Regions from separate parts of the Edwardsiella sp. EA181011 genome, predicted to be linked through region 1. Evidence: predicted binding sites of a transcription regulator. Region 1 holds the regulator's gene; each other region holds the start of a gene.
What was found. Region 1 encodes LexA, which represses DNA repair genes until DNA is damaged. Its sites were predicted from a motif close to TNCTGTATGTACATACAGNA; they were not measured.
Positions count from the first base shown of each region.

Region 2: QY76_RS11085 (YebG family protein) is a predicted target of LexA. The motif match lies at 1,795-1,814, and genes of this name have one in related genera.
Region 3: uvrB (excinuclease ABC subunit UvrB) is a predicted target of LexA. The motif match lies at 2,148-2,167, and genes of this name have one in related genera.
Region 4: uvrA (excinuclease ABC subunit UvrA) is a predicted target of LexA. The motif match lies at 2,318-2,337, and genes of this name have one in related genera.

Region 1 is NZ_CP011364.1:356,697-361,089, reverse strand. Features, by position in the region: gene dpiB (sensor histidine kinase DpiB) at 1-693, shown strand, start outside; gene dpiA (two-component response regulator DpiA) at 686-1,372, shown strand; gene lexA (transcriptional repressor LexA) at 1,493-2,101, shown strand; gene dinF (MATE family efflux transporter DinF) at 2,255-3,586, shown strand; gene zur (zinc uptake transcriptional repressor Zur) at 3,605-4,078, opposite strand.
Region 2 is NZ_CP011364.1:2,517,446-2,521,838, forward strand. Features, by position in the region: partial or broken gene cfa (cyclopropane fatty acyl phospholipid synthase) at 1-962, shown strand, start outside; gene cspC (cold shock-like protein CspC) at 1,461-1,670, shown strand; gene QY76_RS11085 (YebG family protein) at 1,835-2,155, shown strand; gene yqfB (N(4)-acetylcytidine aminohydrolase) at 2,278-2,601, shown strand; gene QY76_RS11095 (EAL domain-containing protein) at 4,271-4,393, shown strand, end outside.
Region 3 is NZ_CP011364.1:1,756,134-1,760,526, forward strand. Features, by position in the region: gene bioF (8-amino-7-oxononanoate synthase) at 1-255, shown strand, start outside; gene bioC (malonyl-ACP O-methyltransferase BioC) at 239-1,006, shown strand; gene bioD (dethiobiotin synthase) at 999-1,688, shown strand; gene uvrB (excinuclease ABC subunit UvrB) at 2,256-4,274, shown strand; gene QY76_RS07820 (VF530 family DNA-binding protein) at 4,350-4,393, shown strand, end outside.
Region 4 is NZ_CP011364.1:1,005,435-1,009,827, reverse strand. Features, by position in the region: gene QY76_RS04615 (sigma-54-dependent Fis family transcriptional regulator) at 1-1,126, shown strand, start outside; gene QY76_RS04610 (hypothetical protein) at 1,164-1,493, opposite strand; gene QY76_RS04605 (single-stranded DNA-binding protein) at 1,622-2,182, opposite strand; gene uvrA (excinuclease ABC subunit UvrA) at 2,410-4,393, shown strand, end outside.

The DNA.
Region 1 (4,393 bases):
ATTATCAGCTTCCGTAGCAAGGATGATATCAATGCGCTTAACGCCCAGCTGACCCAGATCCGCCAATATGTTGACAGCCTGCGTACCGTACGCCATGAACACCTCAACTGGATGTCGACGCTCAGCGGGCTGCTACAGATGAAGGAGTACGATCGGGCGCTGGAGATGGTGCGCGGGGCATCGCAGGCGCAGCAGCAGCTGATCGACCGCCTGCGCGATGCGTTCAGTGACAAGGTGGTCGCCGGGCTGCTGTTTGGTAAAGTGCACCGGGCACGCGAGCTGGGGCTGACGCTGACCATCGTCGACGGCAGCCAGCTGCATGCGCTGCCGGCGGGGTTGGACAGCACGGAGTTTGCGGCGGTATTGGGCAATCTATTGGATAATGCCTTCGACGCCAGCCTGAAGAACCCGCAGGGGGGCGGCGGCGTTGAGGTCTATCTGTCGGATGAGGGCAGCGAGGTCATCATTGAAGTGGCCGATCAGGGCTGCGGTGTCCCGGATGCGCTGAAAGATAACATTTTTGAGCAGGGCGTGAGTACCAAGGCGGAAGATCCTGGGGAGCACGGCATTGGCCTGTACCTTATTGCCCGCTATGTCGGGCGTTGCGGAGGCACCATTACGCTGGAGGACAACCAGCCCTATGGCACTCTATTTTCTGTTTTTATCCCGAAGGTGAAGTGTGAACATGAATAAAATTAATATATTAATCGTCGAGGATGAAACGCCGCTGGCTGAGATGCACGCGGAGTTTATCCGCAATCATCCCTGCTGTGGTCAGCTGTGGTTGGCCGGCAATCTGGCTCAGGCCCGGGCGATGATTAAAAGTTTTCACCCGGATTTGGTGCTGTTGGATAACTATTTGCCGGACGGCGTCGGAGTACATCTGCTGCATGAACTGACCCAGCAGCGCTATCCGGGCGGCGTAGTGCTGACCACCGCCGCCAGCGATATGGACACCGTCTCAGAGGCGGTTCGCAGCGGCGCCTTTGACTACCTGATCAAACCCATCGCCTACGAGCGTCTGGGGCAGACGCTGGATCGCTATCAGCAGCGCAATAGCATGCTCAGCGGACATCAGAATGCCAGCCAGCGTCAGATAGACAGCATGTATAACGCCTATGCGCGCGGGGATAGCAAAGAGGATCTGCCGGTCGGCATTGATGCCCTGACGCTGGAGAAGGTGCAGGGGCTGTTTGTGGACGATACGGTACGCCATACCGCCGAAAGCGTGGCGCAGAGCCTGCTGCTGAGCCGTACGACGGCGCGGCGCTATCTGGAGTTCTGTGCGGCGCGTCAGCAGATCGTCGCCGAAATTGTCTATGGCAAGGTGGGGCGCCCGCAGCGTATTTACCGGGCGCAGGGGAAAAGCTGAGCACCGTCTGACCGCGACGGAAAGCACGCCGCGGCCGGTGTTTTGTGTATTTCACGGTTTTAAATTATCCGCTACCTGTATATACTCACAGCAAAACTGTATAAACGAACAGGGGGCGGAATGAAAGCACTTACGGCCAGGCAGCAGCAGGTCTACGATCTGATTCGCGATCATATCGAACAAACCGGCATGCCGCCGACGCGTGCCGAGATTGCCCAGCGCCTCGGTTTCCGTTCACCCAACGCCGCCGAGGAGCACCTGAAGGCGCTGCAGCGCAAGGGGGTGATCGAGATTGTCTCCGGTGCGTCGCGCGGTATCCGCCTGTTGATGGAAGATGAGACGGGGCTGCCGCTGATTGGCCAGGTGGCCGCCGGTGAGCCGCTGCTGGCGCAGCAGCATATCGAAGGGTTTTACCAGGTCGATCCATCGCTGTTTAAGCCCAGCGCCGACTTCCTGCTGCGGGTCAACGGCATGTCGATGCGCGATATCGGTATTCTGGACGGCGACCTGCTGGCGGTGCACAAGACCCAGGATGTCCGCAACGGTCAGGTAGTCGTTGCGCGCATTGAAGATGAAGTGACCGTTAAACGACTTAAAAAACAAGGGAATATGGTACAGCTTCTGCCAGAAAACAGCGACTTCCAGCCTATCGTGGTCGATCTGCGCGAGCAGAACTTCACCATCGAGGGGCTGGCCGTCGGCGTGATCCGCAACGGTGACTGGATCTAGGCTGTATCCCGCTCCGGGGCGTAGCGCCTCTGCGCCGCCAGGCCCGCGCGTTACCCCGGCCCCCACCCCGCGATCCTTCGGCTCGCGGGGTCTTTTTTTTGCGGCCTTCGTGCGCCGCACCGGCGCGATCCGACCAAACGAGGGAACGATGTGATGCGAGGCGTTTTCCAGGAAGACAAGGCGCTGTGGCGCCTGGCGCTGCCGATGATTCTGTCGAATGTTTCCGTTCCCTTGCTGGGCGTGGTCGACACGGCGGTGATCGGTCATTTGGACTCGCCGGTTTATCTGGGCGGCGTGGCGGTGGGCAGCATGGCCACCACCTTTTTGTTTATGCTGCTGCTGTTTTTGCGCATGAGTACCACCGGGCTGTGTGCCCAGGCGTTCGGCGCCGCCGATCGCCCGGCGCTGGCGCGGGCGTTGGTGCAGCCGCTGATCATGGCCCTGCTGGCCGGGGTGGGCATCATCCTGCTGCGCCAGCCGCTGAGCGCGCTGATGCTGCAGATCGTCGGCGCCGAGGCCGCGATACAGACGCAGGCGCAGCTGTTTATGCATATCCGCTGGCTGAGCGCGCCGGCGACCCTGACCAACCTGGTGATTCTGGGCTGGCTGCTGGGGGTGCAGTACGCTCGGGCGCCGGTGCTGCTGCTGATCGTCGGCAACGCGGTGAATATCGCGCTGGATCTGTGGCTGGTGGTGGGACTGGGCTGGAAGGTGGCCGGCGCCGCCTGGGCTACGGTGATCGCCGACTATGTCACGCTGCTGATGGGGGGGGCGCTGCTGCTGCATGTGATGCGTCTGCGCGGGCTGCGCCGGGCGCATTTCCGACACGCCTGGCGCGGTAACCTGCACCGCCTGTTGGCACTGAACCGCGATATCATGCTGCGCTCCCTGCTGCTGCAGCTGTGCTTTGCCTCGCTGACGGTGATCGGCGCGCGGCTGGGGGCCGACGTCGTGGCCGTCAATGCGGTGCTGATGAATCTGCTGACCTTTACCGCCTATGCGCTGGATGGCTTCGCCTATGCCGTCGAGGCTTACTCCGGCCAGGCCTTTGGCGCCCGCGATGGCTCGGCGCTGCGCCGGGTATGGCACGCCGCCTGCCGTCAGGCGGGGGCGGTAGCGCTGCTGTTTGCGCTGGCCTACGGCTTGTTTGGGCGCGCTATTGTCAATCTGTTGACCTCGTTGCCGCAGGTACAGACCCTGGCGCTCGACTATCTGCCTTGGCAGACCGTGCTGCCGCTGCTGGGGGTATGGTGCTACCTGTTGGACGGCATGTTTATCGGTGCGACGCGCGGGGCCGATATGCGTAACAGTATGGCGGTAGCGGCCCTGGGATACGGCATAACGCTGCTGAGCATACCGTGGCTGGGTAACCATGGTCTGTGGCTGGCGCTGGCGGTATTTTTGACGCTGCGCGGCCTGTCCCTGTGGCTGATCTGGCGCCGCCGCTGGCGCACGCAGCGCTGGTTCCCCGCAGGGGCGGCGTAGTCCGCCGCCGCGATGGCGCTAGCGGGCCGGCGTTTCGCCGCCGGGCGCCTGGGCGCAGGCGTGGCACAGGCCATGGGCCTCGATGACGCTGTGCTGCAGGGTAAAACCGGCCTGCTGCGCCAGCGTCTCCAGCTGCTGCTGCAGGAGGTCGGCCGAACGCTCATGAACCTGGCCGCAGCGGTGGCAGATAAACAGCGCGGAGGTGTGACACGGCTCATCGAGGTGGTGGCACATCACATAGCTGTTGGTCGATTCGACCTTGTGGATAAACCCCTGCTCCAGCAGGAAATCAAGCGCCCGATAGATGGTCGGGGGCTTGGCCTGGGGTTCGGATACCCGTAGTAAATCCAGCAGATCGTAGGCGCTGATGGCGCCCTGCTGAGCGGCCATCAGGCGCAGCACCTCCATCCTCTGGGGCGTCAGGCGGACATTGCGCTGCCGACAGATCTGTTCTGCCTGGGCCAGCAGTCGCTGCAAAGTGGGGGTGGTCATGGTCGCGGTTCCCTGCCAATAGTGTGATGCCATTTTACCACAGTTAGCACGATGCCCCGAAGCGCATCGCGGCCGCTTCGGCGTTGCTCCGTTGTTTAAACCTTGTTGTTTTATCATCTGAAATACATATCGACGGCAGACGCTGACGTACGGAGCGGGTAATTTAGCCCTGCGCCGCTCACCGTTGGCGATGGATCGGGCAGCGACGCGGACGCGTCCATTCGGTAATTACACTGGTGATATATCTCTAGCTGAGATAATAAAAGCAATTAATATTTAAAAGTAATAATAATTCTCCGGACCGTAGAAATAAAA
Region 2 (4,393 bases), 1.8 Mb from region 1:
GATGGCTGGTGGGAGTGCGAACGGCTGGATATCTTCTTCCAGCGCATTCTGACCGCCGGTCTGGATACCCAGCTCCCGAAGCACGTTGCTGACATGGTACGCATCGCGTCCGCGCGGATCTTTAATCTACAGAGCCGTAAACGCGCCTGGATCGTCGGGAAAGAGCACTACGATTTGGGGAACGATCTGTTTAGCCGGATGCTTGACCCGCATATGCAGTACTCCTGTGCCTATTGGAAAACGGCGCAGACGCTGGAGCAGGCCCAGCAGGATAAGCTGAAACTGATCTGTGAGAAGCTGCAGCTGCAGCCGGGCATGAGGCTGTTGGATATCGGCTGCGGCTGGGGCGGGCTGGCGCAGTATGCGGCGGAAAACTACGGCGTCTCCGTGGACGGCGTGACGATTTCTGCCGAACAGCAGAAGATGGCGCAGGCGCGCTGTCAGGGGCTGGATGTCAATATTCTGCTGCAGGACTATCGCGATCTGAACAACCGCTACGATCGCATTGTATCGGTGGGGATGTTCGAGCACGTCGGCCCTAAAAACTATCGCACCTACTTTGAGGTGGCCGCGCGTAATCTGAAGGCGGATGGCCTGTTCCTGCTGCATACCATCGGCTCTAACCAGACTGACCTGAACGTGGATGCCTGGATCAATAAGTATATCTTCCCTAACGGCTGTCTGCCGTCGGTGGCGCATATCGCCAACCACAGCGAAGGGCTGTTTGTCATGGAGGACTGGCACAGTTTTGGGCCGGACTACGATCGCACCCTGATGGCGTGGCTCCAGCGTTTCCAGACGTGCTGGCCCGAGATCAGCGATAGCTACAGCGAGCGTTTTTACCGCATGTTCTGCTATTACCTTACGGCCTGTGCCGGGGCATTCCGCGCCCGCAACATTCAGCTGTGGCAGGTCCTGTTAAGCCCGCAGGGAATTGAGGGGGGATGCGCGTACCGCGTTAATCTCAGCACCTGCGCGGGGGCGCAGAACAGAAAACAGGCGGCGCCGGATTAATGCCAGCGTCGCCTGCTGATTATGTCTGACAATATACGCGGGGCGAGGGGAAGGTGAGGCAAGGGGAGATGTTTTTATGCGCCGAGTAACGTTGATAAATGTGATTGCCATTTCGTAAATTGCGTTAAAAAACCATATTCTGCTGTTTGAAAGATTTGCGTGTATATCATAATGCAATGAAATTTATAATATTTTATATTTAATTTCATTTTATCAACATCCTGTAATAATAATCCGCAGTGCGGCCTTTTTTGCGCCATGATTAAAAATAACGGCTAATCATTTGCACCTTGAAGTGAAGTATGTCATTAATAATGGCGCCTTAAAACGGGGCGTTGTCTGCGCTGAGGAAATATCTGGATTGATGATTTCTTTAGCATGGCGACGACCTGATTAATAGAGTCAAGTATGCCTTAGGGCAGTTTTTCAAAGTGAAGGAAAGCGTAATGAGCAAGAAAACCGGTCAGGTCAAATGGTTCAACGAAAGCAAGGGATTTGGTTTCATCACGCCAGCTGATGGCTCCAAAGATGTCTTCGTCCATTTTTCTGCCATCCAGAGCGAGGGGTTCAAGACCCTGGCAGAAGGTCAGCAGGTTGAGTTCTCTATCCAGGACTCCCAGCGTGGCCCGGCCGCAGCCGACGTGGTTGCGCTGTAAGTAAACCGCTTCACCACGGTTGATAAAACCCGCCATCGGCGGGTTTTTCTGTTTTTGGCTGCGAAATCAACCGAACGGCAGCCATTGCTGCGCTGGAGGCTTGCAGATAGCCCCTCGGATCATTTACTGTATATAAAAACAGTATCAAGGTGAGAGTGGGTAAGATGGCCGTAAATATTCAATATGTTGTGGTGCGCGATGGGGTGGAAAAAATGACCTTTACCAGTAAGAAAGAGGCGGATGCCTATGACAGGATGCTGGATTTGGCGGATAGCCTGAGCGAGTGGCTGGCGCAGGCGCCGCTGACGCTGGAGGAGGGGCAGCGTGAAGCACTGAGCTTTTACCTGGCTGAACAGAAAGAGAGCCTGGGACGCCTGCTGCGCGGGGCTAGCGTGGCATCGCTGGTGGATGCGTCATCGTCGGCGCCGGCTAGCGCAGCGGCCGACGGGGAGGCACGCGCGGCCGAAAGGGCGCAGGCTGCCTAGCGTACCGTCGTCGTCGGCGAGCCCTCGACGGGAGCGCATGCCGATGCTGGCAGTGTTGGCAGCGGGGGGCGCGCAGGATATCATGCCGCTCTTTCCCGTTGATCGCCGCAGAGGAGCGACAGATGACACCCGATATCACTTTTTATCGCCGCTTTCAGGCGGATATTCTCGCTGGCCGTAAGACGATTACCATCCGTGATGACAGCGAGTCACATTTTCAGCCGGGACAGCGGCTTACGGTAGGGCGCTACGAGGATGGGATCCCCTTTTGTGAGATTGAGGTGATTGACGTGACGCCGGTGACGCTGGCGCAGCTGAACGCGCAGCATGCCGCTCAGGAGAATATGACGCTGGATGCGCTGCGTGGCGTGATCGGAGAGATCTATCCGCAAGTCGATCGGCTTTATGTCATCGCCTTTTCACTGGTGCGCGCGCTGGCGGGCTGAGGCCCGGGTGCAGACGCTTTTCCGCAGGCAGCGCTGCCGCCGTCGGCGATACGCGCTCTGATGACGCGCCGCCGCCGTTATTTCCACGGCGACTCGCCTTGGTGCCCTGGTTTATTCTTCGGCGACCGCTCTTTGTGGTTATATGCGCAATATATTACCCGTGGGGCCATCAATGGATGATTCTACGCACGGGGCCGCGTTATCGCCGATGCTATTGGCGGTAGGTATGGGGGGACGCGGCGTCCATTAATTTAGCCGCGGCTGTTGGGTTATTTTAATTCATGGCTAATTATTGCGTGCATTATATTAATGATGCGAATCATAATGCGCCTATGCTCTGCTCCCGCACGCCGTATCGATAGCGCAAAGGCGTGCGCTCTGCCGTGGCGCATCCCGCGGCGAGAGATCCCGTATGGCGTGCGCGGAGCATCGCCGGCGGGTGCGGCGGTTCCTGTCAAGCGCCGGCGTGGCTATCAATGTGCTTTTTGTATAATTCATTTATATTTAATAGGTTATTTTAATATACGGCGGGGCCGCCCGTCGCTGTCAGACGTTTGCGGCTGGTGAACGACGCCGCCGGCGCCAGTCGTCATCGCGCGATATTCCCCCGGCGCCCTGTACGCTTGACCCGTGCGGGGCAGGGCTATCCGGCGTGGGATAAGCGCATCATCGATACATTTATTAAATATTTTGCATGGTTACCATAGCGTTCGGTCATGATGCTGAAAGGGGGCGGGATATCCTCCGGCGCTGGCGTGTTAGCTGCGCCGTTCTCGATATCCTCGAGCCTCACTTCACCGGGGGAATTTATTGCATGCGCCGCGCGGCATCATCTTCCGCGCCGATGGACACGCCTATGGGATGAATAATTAAATGGATCATATATATCTTATTTTAAGTTGCCATTTTATCCTGTGATGAAAAGGAGACGCCTGCGGCGGAGAGGTCAAGGTATCGCCGGGCGCTGAGGCGGGTTGATGGGAGGAGAGAGCGCGACTCCCGTTGGCCCACGTCGCTCCGGCGCGTGAGTGCACCACCCGATCGTTTGGCTATCCGCCGGGCGCTATGCGCGAGGATGCCCCGTAGCCCTGCGGCGTTACCTGGCGCAGCGAGGGACGAGCCGATGGAGGGCTATCCGGCATACAAGATGCGCGCTAAACGCGGCGGATTGCGCGCGCCAAAGCCGGATGAGACGGCGTACGTATCTCTGACCCCGGGCGCGAGATTGTTAAGCTCAAAGCATCGTTTCCTTCACGAATGTGATCTGATAGACATATTAATATATTTAGCTATAAAAATAGGTTCTAATTCTGTTTTTTTTGATATATGAAGGTTTTTTGTTCTGATTTGCTGCAAATTATCGGATTATATCGTCATTCTCATCATATTACCCTCTAAGCGCATGGTTAATTATATCTATTCATTTACCCACTATCAGCTAGAATAGTGGCTGAATCCGCTGGATTAGATAAACTTTGCTAATATGCCAAGGATGATTGATGCAATGTTCCAGAATAATAAATATTCACTTTAGTAAATACTGACGTAGCAGATACTTTAGCAGCGATTAATTTTTGTTGTAATAATGGCAAGCTGTCAACTTTGACACTACACGCAGTCAATACCAGTGCCTCCTCATATGAGAAGGCAAATAGAATTAGATAGCATAATGAATAGTGAACATTACCATCTCTTAAGTGATGTCAGATCGGTAGCGCCGTCTCATAAGCAGGCTGAGGCGCTGCGGGTCAGGCTGCAATATGCACTCGCTAGCGACGAGTTTTATCTGGAG
Region 3 (4,393 bases), 1.4 Mb from region 1:
CTGCGCCGGGCGCTGGCGGGCGGCGAGCTGCGCCTGGCGGCGTCCGACAGCGCCATTCAGCCGCTGATCGTTGGGGATAATCAGGCGGCGCTGACGCTGGCGCAGCGCCTGCGCCAGCGCGGCCTGTGGGTCTGCGCCATGCGTCCGCCCACCGTGCCGCCGGGCAGCGCGCGCCTGCGCATTACTCTGAGCGCGGCGCATCAGCCGCAAGATCTCGACCGGCTACTGGAGGCGCTGCATGATGTTGCTCCGTGACGCCGTCAATAAGCCCGCCGTGGCCGATGCCTTTAGCCGCGCCGCACCCAGCTATGACGATGCGGCCGCGTTTCAGCGCCTGAGCGGCGAGCGGCTGCTGGCGCGCCTGCCCGTCGACGGCGGGCGGGATGCCTTGGACGTGGGCTGCGGCACCGGCTATTTCAGCCGTCGCCTGACGGCGCTGGCGTATCGGGTGACGGCGTTGGATCTGGCGCCGGGGATGCTGGCGCAGGCGCGGCGCCGGCAGAGTGCGCAGCACTACCTGCTGGCGGATATGGAGCGCCTGCCGCTGGCGGCGGCGTCGATGGATCTCTGCTTCTGCAACCTGGCTATCCAGTGGTGCGCCTCGCTGCCGCAGGCGCTGGCCGAGCTGATGCGGGTGACCCGCCCCGGCGGGCGGGTGCTGTTCGCCACCCTGGCCGATGGATCGCTGGGCGAGCTGGATCGCGCCTGGCGGCAGGTCGACGGGCGTCGGCACGTGAACCGCTTCCTCTCCGCCGCGCAGATCGCCGCCGCCTGTGCGCCCTATCGCTGCCGTCTGACGCCGAGCCTGGAGCGCTGTCATTTTCCCGATGTCCTGGCGCTGATGCGCTCTCTGAAGGGGATTGGCGCGACCCATCTTCACGACGGACGGCAGGCGGGGCTGAGCGGGCGACAGCGCCTGGCCCGTCTGGCGCAGGCCTATCCGCGCGACGCGCAGGGCGTGACGCTGAGTTATCAATTGGTCATCGGAGAGCTGAGCCGTGAATAGCGATGTACAGAGCTGGTTTGTGACCGGCACCGATACCGACGTGGGAAAAACCGTGGTCAGCGCCGCGCTGCTGCAGGCGGCGGCGCGCCGCGGGCTGCGCTGCGCGGGCTATAAACCGGTGGCTTCCGGCAGTACGCCGTGCGAGGGACGACTGTATAACGGCGATGCGCTGGCGCTGCAGGCAGCCTCCAGCCTGCCCCTGCGCTATGAGCAGGTGAATCCTTATGCCTTCGCCGAGCCGACCTCGCCGCACATTGTCAGCGCCGAGCAGGGGATCCCCATCGATCCGCGACGCCTCAGCGCCGGGCTGCACGACCTGCAGCGTCAGGCGCAGTGGGTGGTGGTGGAGGGGGCCGGCGGCTGGCTCACCCCCCTGAGCCTGGCGTATAGCTTCGATCGCTGGGTGGCCGCGGAGCGGCTGCCGGTGATCCTGGTGGTGGGGGTTAAGCTGGGCTGCATTAACCATGCCCTGCTGAGCGCGCGCGCCATCGCCGGCGCCGGTGTGAGGCTGGCGGGCTGGGTGGCTAATCAGGTACAGCCGCCGGGAGCGCGCCACGCGGAATACCTGACGGCGCTCCATGCGCTGCTGCCGGCACCCTGTCTGGGCGAGATCCCCTTTCGCCCCGGCGAGGAGAGCCGCGCCCGGGCGGCCTATCTGGATCTGGCCTGCCTCCTCCCGTGACGGCGTCGGCGGATTTATCCCATCCAATTATCATAATTACAGATTGTTTTTTAAATTAAGATTTGAAAAATAGTTTAATAATGTGGCCGCGACGGCGCGGGAAAAAAATTTTGCCCCAGCGGCGGTGCCGCTGCCGAGCGGGGTGCGGCAACTTATCCACTATTCCTGTGGATAACCTTGTGCATTAGGTTTAGAAAACTGGGGGGAAGCCAGAGCCAGCGCGGTTTTCCCTTAACCCGCTCGGATTATCGTCCTTATGTTAATTTATTTAATTATCAATGAATTAATTAAAATCAAGGCGTGTCTAGATTTTGCCGTGCCGCGGGGAGCCCCCCTTGACAAGCGCATCGTTGACAGGATGACCCGGCGGGGGATGAAATGGGGATAAATGTCACTCTGCAGTGAAAATTGTGAAATGGATGTGAACGTGGCGGGCGTCGCCCGTGTGCGGGTATTTTAAGCTGGGTAAATATCCAGTAATATAGCCGGTTCACACAATAATCCGGCGCCGCGCGGTGCGGTTTTCTTCTGCCGGCGCATCGCCGCCGCGTAATGGGGTAGTGAGTCATGAGCAAAGCCTTCAAACTGCATTCCGCCTTTCAGCCCTCCGGCGATCAGCCAGAGGCTATCCGCCGTCTGGAGGAGGGGCTCGGGGATGGGCTGGCGCATCAGACCCTGCTGGGGGTGACCGGCTCGGGCAAGACGTTTACCATCGCCAACGTGATCGCCGATCTCAACCGGCCGACCATGGTGATGGCGCCCAACAAGACGCTGGCCGCCCAGCTGTACGGCGAGATGAAGCAGTTCTTCCCGGAGAATGCGGTGGAGTACTTTGTCTCCTACTACGACTACTACCAGCCGGAAGCCTATGTGCCCAGCTCGGATACCTTTATCGAAAAGGACGCGTCGGTCAACGAGCACATTGAACAGATGCGGCTGTCGGCCACTAAGGCGCTGCTGGAGCGGCGCGACGTGGTGGTGGTCGCCTCGGTTTCCGCGATTTACGGCCTGGGCGATCCCGATCTGTACCTGAAAATGATGCTGCACCTGACTCAGGGGATGCTGATCGATCAGCGCAGCATTCTGCGCCGCCTCTCCGAGCTGCAGTATGCCCGTAACGATCAGGCGTTTGCGCGCGGGAGCTTTCGGGTGCGCGGCGAGGTGATCGACATCTTCCCGGCGGAGGCCGACGACGAGGCGCTGCGGGTGGAGCTGTTTGATGACGAGGTGGAACGCCTGTCGCTGTTCGATCCCCTCACCGGACAGCTGCTGCGCACGGTGCCGCGCTTTACCGTCTACCCGAAGACCCACTATGTGACTCCGCGCGAACGCATCCTGCAGGCGATGGAGGAGATCCGCGCCGAGCTGGCGACGCGCCGCCAGTCGCTGCTGGCCAATAACAAGCTGCTGGAAGAGCAGCGTCTGGCCCAGCGTACCCAGTTCGATCTGGAGATGATGAACGAGCTGGGCTACTGCTCGGGAATCGAGAACTACTCCCGCTACCTCTCCGGGCGTGGGCCCGGAGAGCCGCCGCCGACCCTGTTTGACTACCTGCCGGCGGACGGCCTGCTGGTGATCGATGAGTCCCATGTCACCATCCCGCAGATCGGCGGGATGTACCGCGGCGACCGGGCGCGTAAAGAGACGCTGGTGGAGTATGGCTTCCGCCTGCCGTCGGCGCTGGATAACCGTCCGCTGCGCTTTGAGGAGTTCAAGGCGCTGGCGCCGCAGACCATCTATGTGTCGGCGACCCCGGGCAGCTACGAGCTGGAGAAGTCGGGCGGCGAGGTGATCGACCAGGTGGTGCGCCCGACGGGGCTGCTCGATCCGCTGATCGAGGTGCGCCCGGTGGCGACCCAGGTGGACGACCTGCTGTCGGAGATCAATCTGCGCGCCGCCATCGGCGAGCGGGTACTGGTGACCACCCTGACCAAGCGCATGGCCGAAGATTTGACCGAGTATCTGGAGGAGCACGGCGTGCGGGTGCGCTACCTGCACTCCGATATCGACACCGTCGAGCGGATGGAGATCATCCGCGATCTGCGCCTGGGCGAGTTTGACGCGCTGGTAGGGATCAACCTGCTGCGCGAGGGGCTGGATATGCCGGAGGTGTCGCTGGTGGCGATTTTGGACGCGGACAAGGAGGGCTTCCTGCGCTCGGAGCGCTCGCTGATTCAGACCATTGGCCGGGCGGCGCGTAACCTGAACGGCAAGGCGATCCTCTATGCCGACAAAATCACCCCGTCGATGGCGCGGGCGATCGGGGAGACGGAGCGTCGCCGCGAGCGCCAGCAGGCCTTTAACCTGGCGCACGGCATCACGCCGCAGGCGCTGAACAAGAAGGTCACGGATATCCTGCAGCTGGGCGACGCCCCGGCGCGCAGCCGGGCCAAAGGCGCGCGCGGACAGCGTGCGGCAGAGCCCCGCCCGGACTACCGCGATCTGTCGGCGAAGCAGATCGAGCAGCAGATCCAGCGTCTGGAGAGCCAGATGTACCAGCATGCCCAGAACCTGGAGTTTGAGCAGGCCGCCGCCCTGCGCGACGAGATCCACATCCTGCGCGAGCAGTTTAAGAATGCGCCCTAGAGGCGCAGCTTTTGCTTGCCCGGCGGCCCGTGTGCCGTTAGGGTAAGCCCCCCTTTTATGCCAAGCGGAAACACTATGAACCCATCACGCGATCCCCTGCACGGGGTAACCCTGGAAGC
Region 4 (4,393 bases), 650 kb from region 1:
TCTACAGCATATTGTCGCTTTCGATCAGCACCAAGAGCTGATTATCGGCCAGCTGCATGACATTCAGGACCACCAGCTCTTTTTGATGACGTTCCATCAGTCCCATTCACCGATGAACGTCGAACTGAACCCCGACGATCCGCGCATCGAGCATTTGGTCGGAGAGTGCCGCCCGATGCGCAACCTGAAGCGGCTGATCAGCCGCATCGCGTCCAGCCCGTCGAGCGTGCTGATCGTGGGCGAGAGCGGTACCGGTAAAGAGGTGGTGGCTCGCGCCATCCACCAGCTCAGCGATCGCAATAACAAGCCGTTTATCGCCATCAACTGCGCCGCCATTCCGGATCAGCTGCTGGAGAGCGAACTGTTCGGCTACGTGAAGGGCGCCTTCACCGGCGCCTCCGCCAACGGTAAAATGGGGCTGATCCAGGCCGCCAACCACGGAACGCTGTTTCTGGACGAAATCGGCGACATGCCGCTGACCCTGCAGGCCAAACTGCTACGCGCCATCGAGTCGCGCGAGGTGCAGCCCATCGGCTCCAGCAGCCCCATCGCCGTCGATATCCGCATTATCTCCGCCACCAACCAGAACCTAGAGCAGTACATCGCCGACGGTAAGTTCCGCGAAGACCTCTACTATCGCCTGAATGTGATCCCGATGGCCCTGCCGCCGCTGCGCGAGCGGCAGGGCGACATTGAGCTGCTGATCCACTACTTCCTTAACCTGCACACCAAGCGCATCGGCCTGGTCTATCCCGGCATTTCGCCGGAGGTCATGATGCTGCTCAAGCGCTACCGCTGGCCGGGCAACGTGCGCGAGCTGAGTAACCTGATGGAGTACCTGATCAACGTCGTGCCCAGCGGCGAGGTGATCGACACCGCGCTGCTGCCGCCCAACCTGATCAATGGGCAGGTTACCCTGAACTATCGGGAGGATAACAGCGCCTATCAGAGTAGCGTAGCCTGCGGCGACGACCACGGCAGCACGGCGCTGGAGGAGATGGAAAAGCAGATGATCCGCGAGGCGCTAGCGCGCTACAGCAATAAGAAGCAGGCAGCGGAGGAGCTGGGTATCGGTATTGCCACCCTCTACCGCAAGATAAAGAAGTATGAGCTAACGGCCGGTTGATGCGCCGCGCGGCCCGTTTACCCGGGCCGCCCGCTGCTTAGCCGTGCACCCAGAACAGACCGGCGACAAACAGGCAAAACAACAGCGGCAGCGCCAGCACCAGCAACTCCACCATTCGCTGCAGCGGACGCAGCGTCTCCTGCGGGGTTCGCGCCAGCGCGACCGCGCCGACCAGCAGCGCCAGCAGCGAGAGCGCGCCGGCGAAGGCGGCATCGGCCAGCAGCACCGTCATCTTCCAGCCGTTGTAGGCCTGCGGCGAGATCGCCGCCTGATGCTGCCCGGTCTCCAGCCACTGCCACAGCAGCAGTACCCAGGGCATCAGCCAGGCGCCGCTGCCGACCATCCAGGAAAGCCGTCGTAATACCATATGTTCTCCCTCATCCCATGTCGCCCGTCTCTTATGGAACGGTTATGCCGGGTGGTGTCCGCTCTCTGGCGGAAAAATAGTAAAAAGCCCCGCGCTGCGGGGCTTTAAAGGGGAATACCCGCGCGCTATCAGAACGGGATATCGTCGTCAAAGTCCATCGGCGGTTCGCTGCTCTGCGGCGCTGCCGGCTGAGCCGGCTGGGCCGGCGCGGAATAGCCGCCCTGCTGTGACTGCTGACGCGGTGCCGCCTGGCCGCCGCTGAACGCGGCGCCCTGCGGCTGCTGCGGCTGACCCCAGCCGCCCTGCTGCCCCTGGTTGCCCATCGGCGCACCGCCGCCCTGGCGACCGCCCAGCATCTGCATGGAGCCGCTGATATCGACCACGACTTCCGTGGTGTAGCGATCCTGGCCGCTCTGATCCTGCCACTTACGGGTACGCAGCTGACCTTCGATGTACACCTGAGAGCCTTTGCGCAGGTACTCACCAGCGATCTCCGCCAGCTTGCCGTACAGCGCAACACGGTGCCATTCGGTGCGCTCTTTCTGCTCACCGGTCTGCTTGTCACGCCAGCTGTCAGAAGTTGCCAGCGTCAAATTGGCAACGGCGCCGCCGTTCGGCATATAGCGGACCTCCGGGTCCTGACCCAGATTCCCGATAAGAATCACTTTATTTACGCCTCTGCTGGCCATGTCGACTCTCCTGATGAAGTAAATTTATTCAGTCTAAACCGTAAATTCTAACACGCCAGCGACGCTTGAGCACTCATCATCGTTTTGTGCAGGCGTTCGAGATCCGGTTTAAGGCGCACCACTTCGGTTATTGAATACTGGATATCCATTCAGTTTCGGATATGTCATAATCAATGATCCAGCGTGTGCACGGTGAGATCGGTAACTGTTAATCCGGGAAGTAGGTAATGGATAAAATAGAAATACGCGGTGCTCGCACCCATAATCTCAAGAATATCAATCTGATTATCCCCCGCGACAAACTGGTGGTCATCACCGGTCTGTCCGGATCCGGCAAATCCTCTCTGGCGTTCGATACCCTGTATGCCGAAGGGCAGCGGCGCTACGTCGAATCCCTTTCTGCCTACGCCCGCCAGTTCCTGTCGCTGATGGAAAAGCCGGACGTCGACCATATCGAGGGGCTCTCTCCGGCCATCTCCATCGAGCAGAAATCCACCTCCCACAACCCGAGATCCACCGTGGGAACCATCACTGAAATTCATGACTACCTGCGCCTGCTGTTCGCCCGCGTCGGTGAGCCGCGCTGTCCGCAGCACGGCATGCCGCTGGCGGCGCAGACCGTCAGCCAGATGGTGGACAACGTTCTGGCCCAGCCGGAGGGGAAACGTCTGATGCTGCTGGCCCCGATCATCAAGGATCGCAAGGGGGAGCACAGCAAGACGCTGGAAAACCTGGCGGCGCAGGGCTACATCCGCGCCCGAATCGACGGCGAGGTGTGCGATCTCTCCGATCCGCCGAAGCTGGAGCTGCAGAAAAAACACAGCATCGACGTGGTCGTCGATCGCTTCCGAGTGAAGGCCGACATGGCCCAGCGCCTGGCGGAATCGTTTGAAACCACCCTGGAACTCTCCGGCGGCAGCGCGGTGGTCGCCGATATGGACGATCCCCAGGCGGAAGAGATGCTATTTTCCGCCAACTTCGCCTGCCCGCTGTGCGGTTACAGCATGCGGGAGCTGGAGCCACGGCTGTTCTCCTTCAATAACCCGGCGGGCGCCTGCCCCACCTGCGACGGCCTCGGGGTACAGCAATATTTCGATCCGGAGCGGGTGGTACAAAACGGCGAACTGTCGCTGGCGGGCGGCGCCATTCGCGGCTGGGATCGCCGCAACTTCTACTATTTCCAGATGCTGCGCTCGCTGGCCGACCATTATCATTTTGATATTGAGGCGCCCTTCGACTCCCTGGATGAAACGGTACGCCACGTGGTGCTGTACGGCTCCGGCAAAGACGAGATCGAATTCAAGTACATTAACGATCGCGGCGATACCACCGTACGCCGTCACCCCTTCGAGGGGGTGCTGCACAACATGGAGCGTCGCTACAAAGAGACTGAGTCCAGCGCGGTGCGCGAGGAGCTGGCCAAATTCATCAGCAACCGTCCCTGCGCCACCTGCGGCGGGACGCGTCTGCGTGAAGAGGCGCGCAACGTCTTCATTGAAGACACCACGCTGCCGCAGATAGCCGACCTCAGCATCGGCGCTGCGCTGCGCTTCTTTCACGGACTGGCGCTAGAGGGACAGCGCGCCAAAATCGCCGAGAAGGTGCTGAAAGAGATCGGCGAGCGCCTGCAGTTTTTGGTCAACGTCGGCCTGAACTACCTGAGCCTGTCCCGCTCCGCCGAGACCCTGTCCGGCGGCGAAGCGCAGCGCATTCGTCTAGCCAGCCAGATCGGCGCCGGGCTGGTCGGGGTGATGTACGTGCTCGATGAACCCTCCATCGGTCTGCATCAGCGCGATAACGAACGCCTGCTCGATACGCTGATGCATCTGCGCAACCTGGGCAACACGGTGATCGTGGTCGAACACGACGAGGACGCCATCCGCGCCGCCGACCACGTTATCGATATCGGCCCGGGCGCCGGGGTGCACGGCGGCAAGATCGTCGCCCAGGGCAACGTGGAGCAGATCATGGCGACGCCAGCCTCCCTGACCGGCCAATATCTGAGTGGACAACGTAAGATCGCCATCCCCAGCGAGCGGATCGCCGCCGATCCGACGCGGGTGCTCAAGCTGAGCGGCGCACGCGGCAATAACCTGAAAGAGGTGACCTTGACCCTGCCGGTCGGGCTGTTCACCTGCATCACCGGCGTTTCCGGCTCCGGCAAGTCCACCCTGATCAACGATACGCTGTTCCCCATCGCCCAGCGCCAGC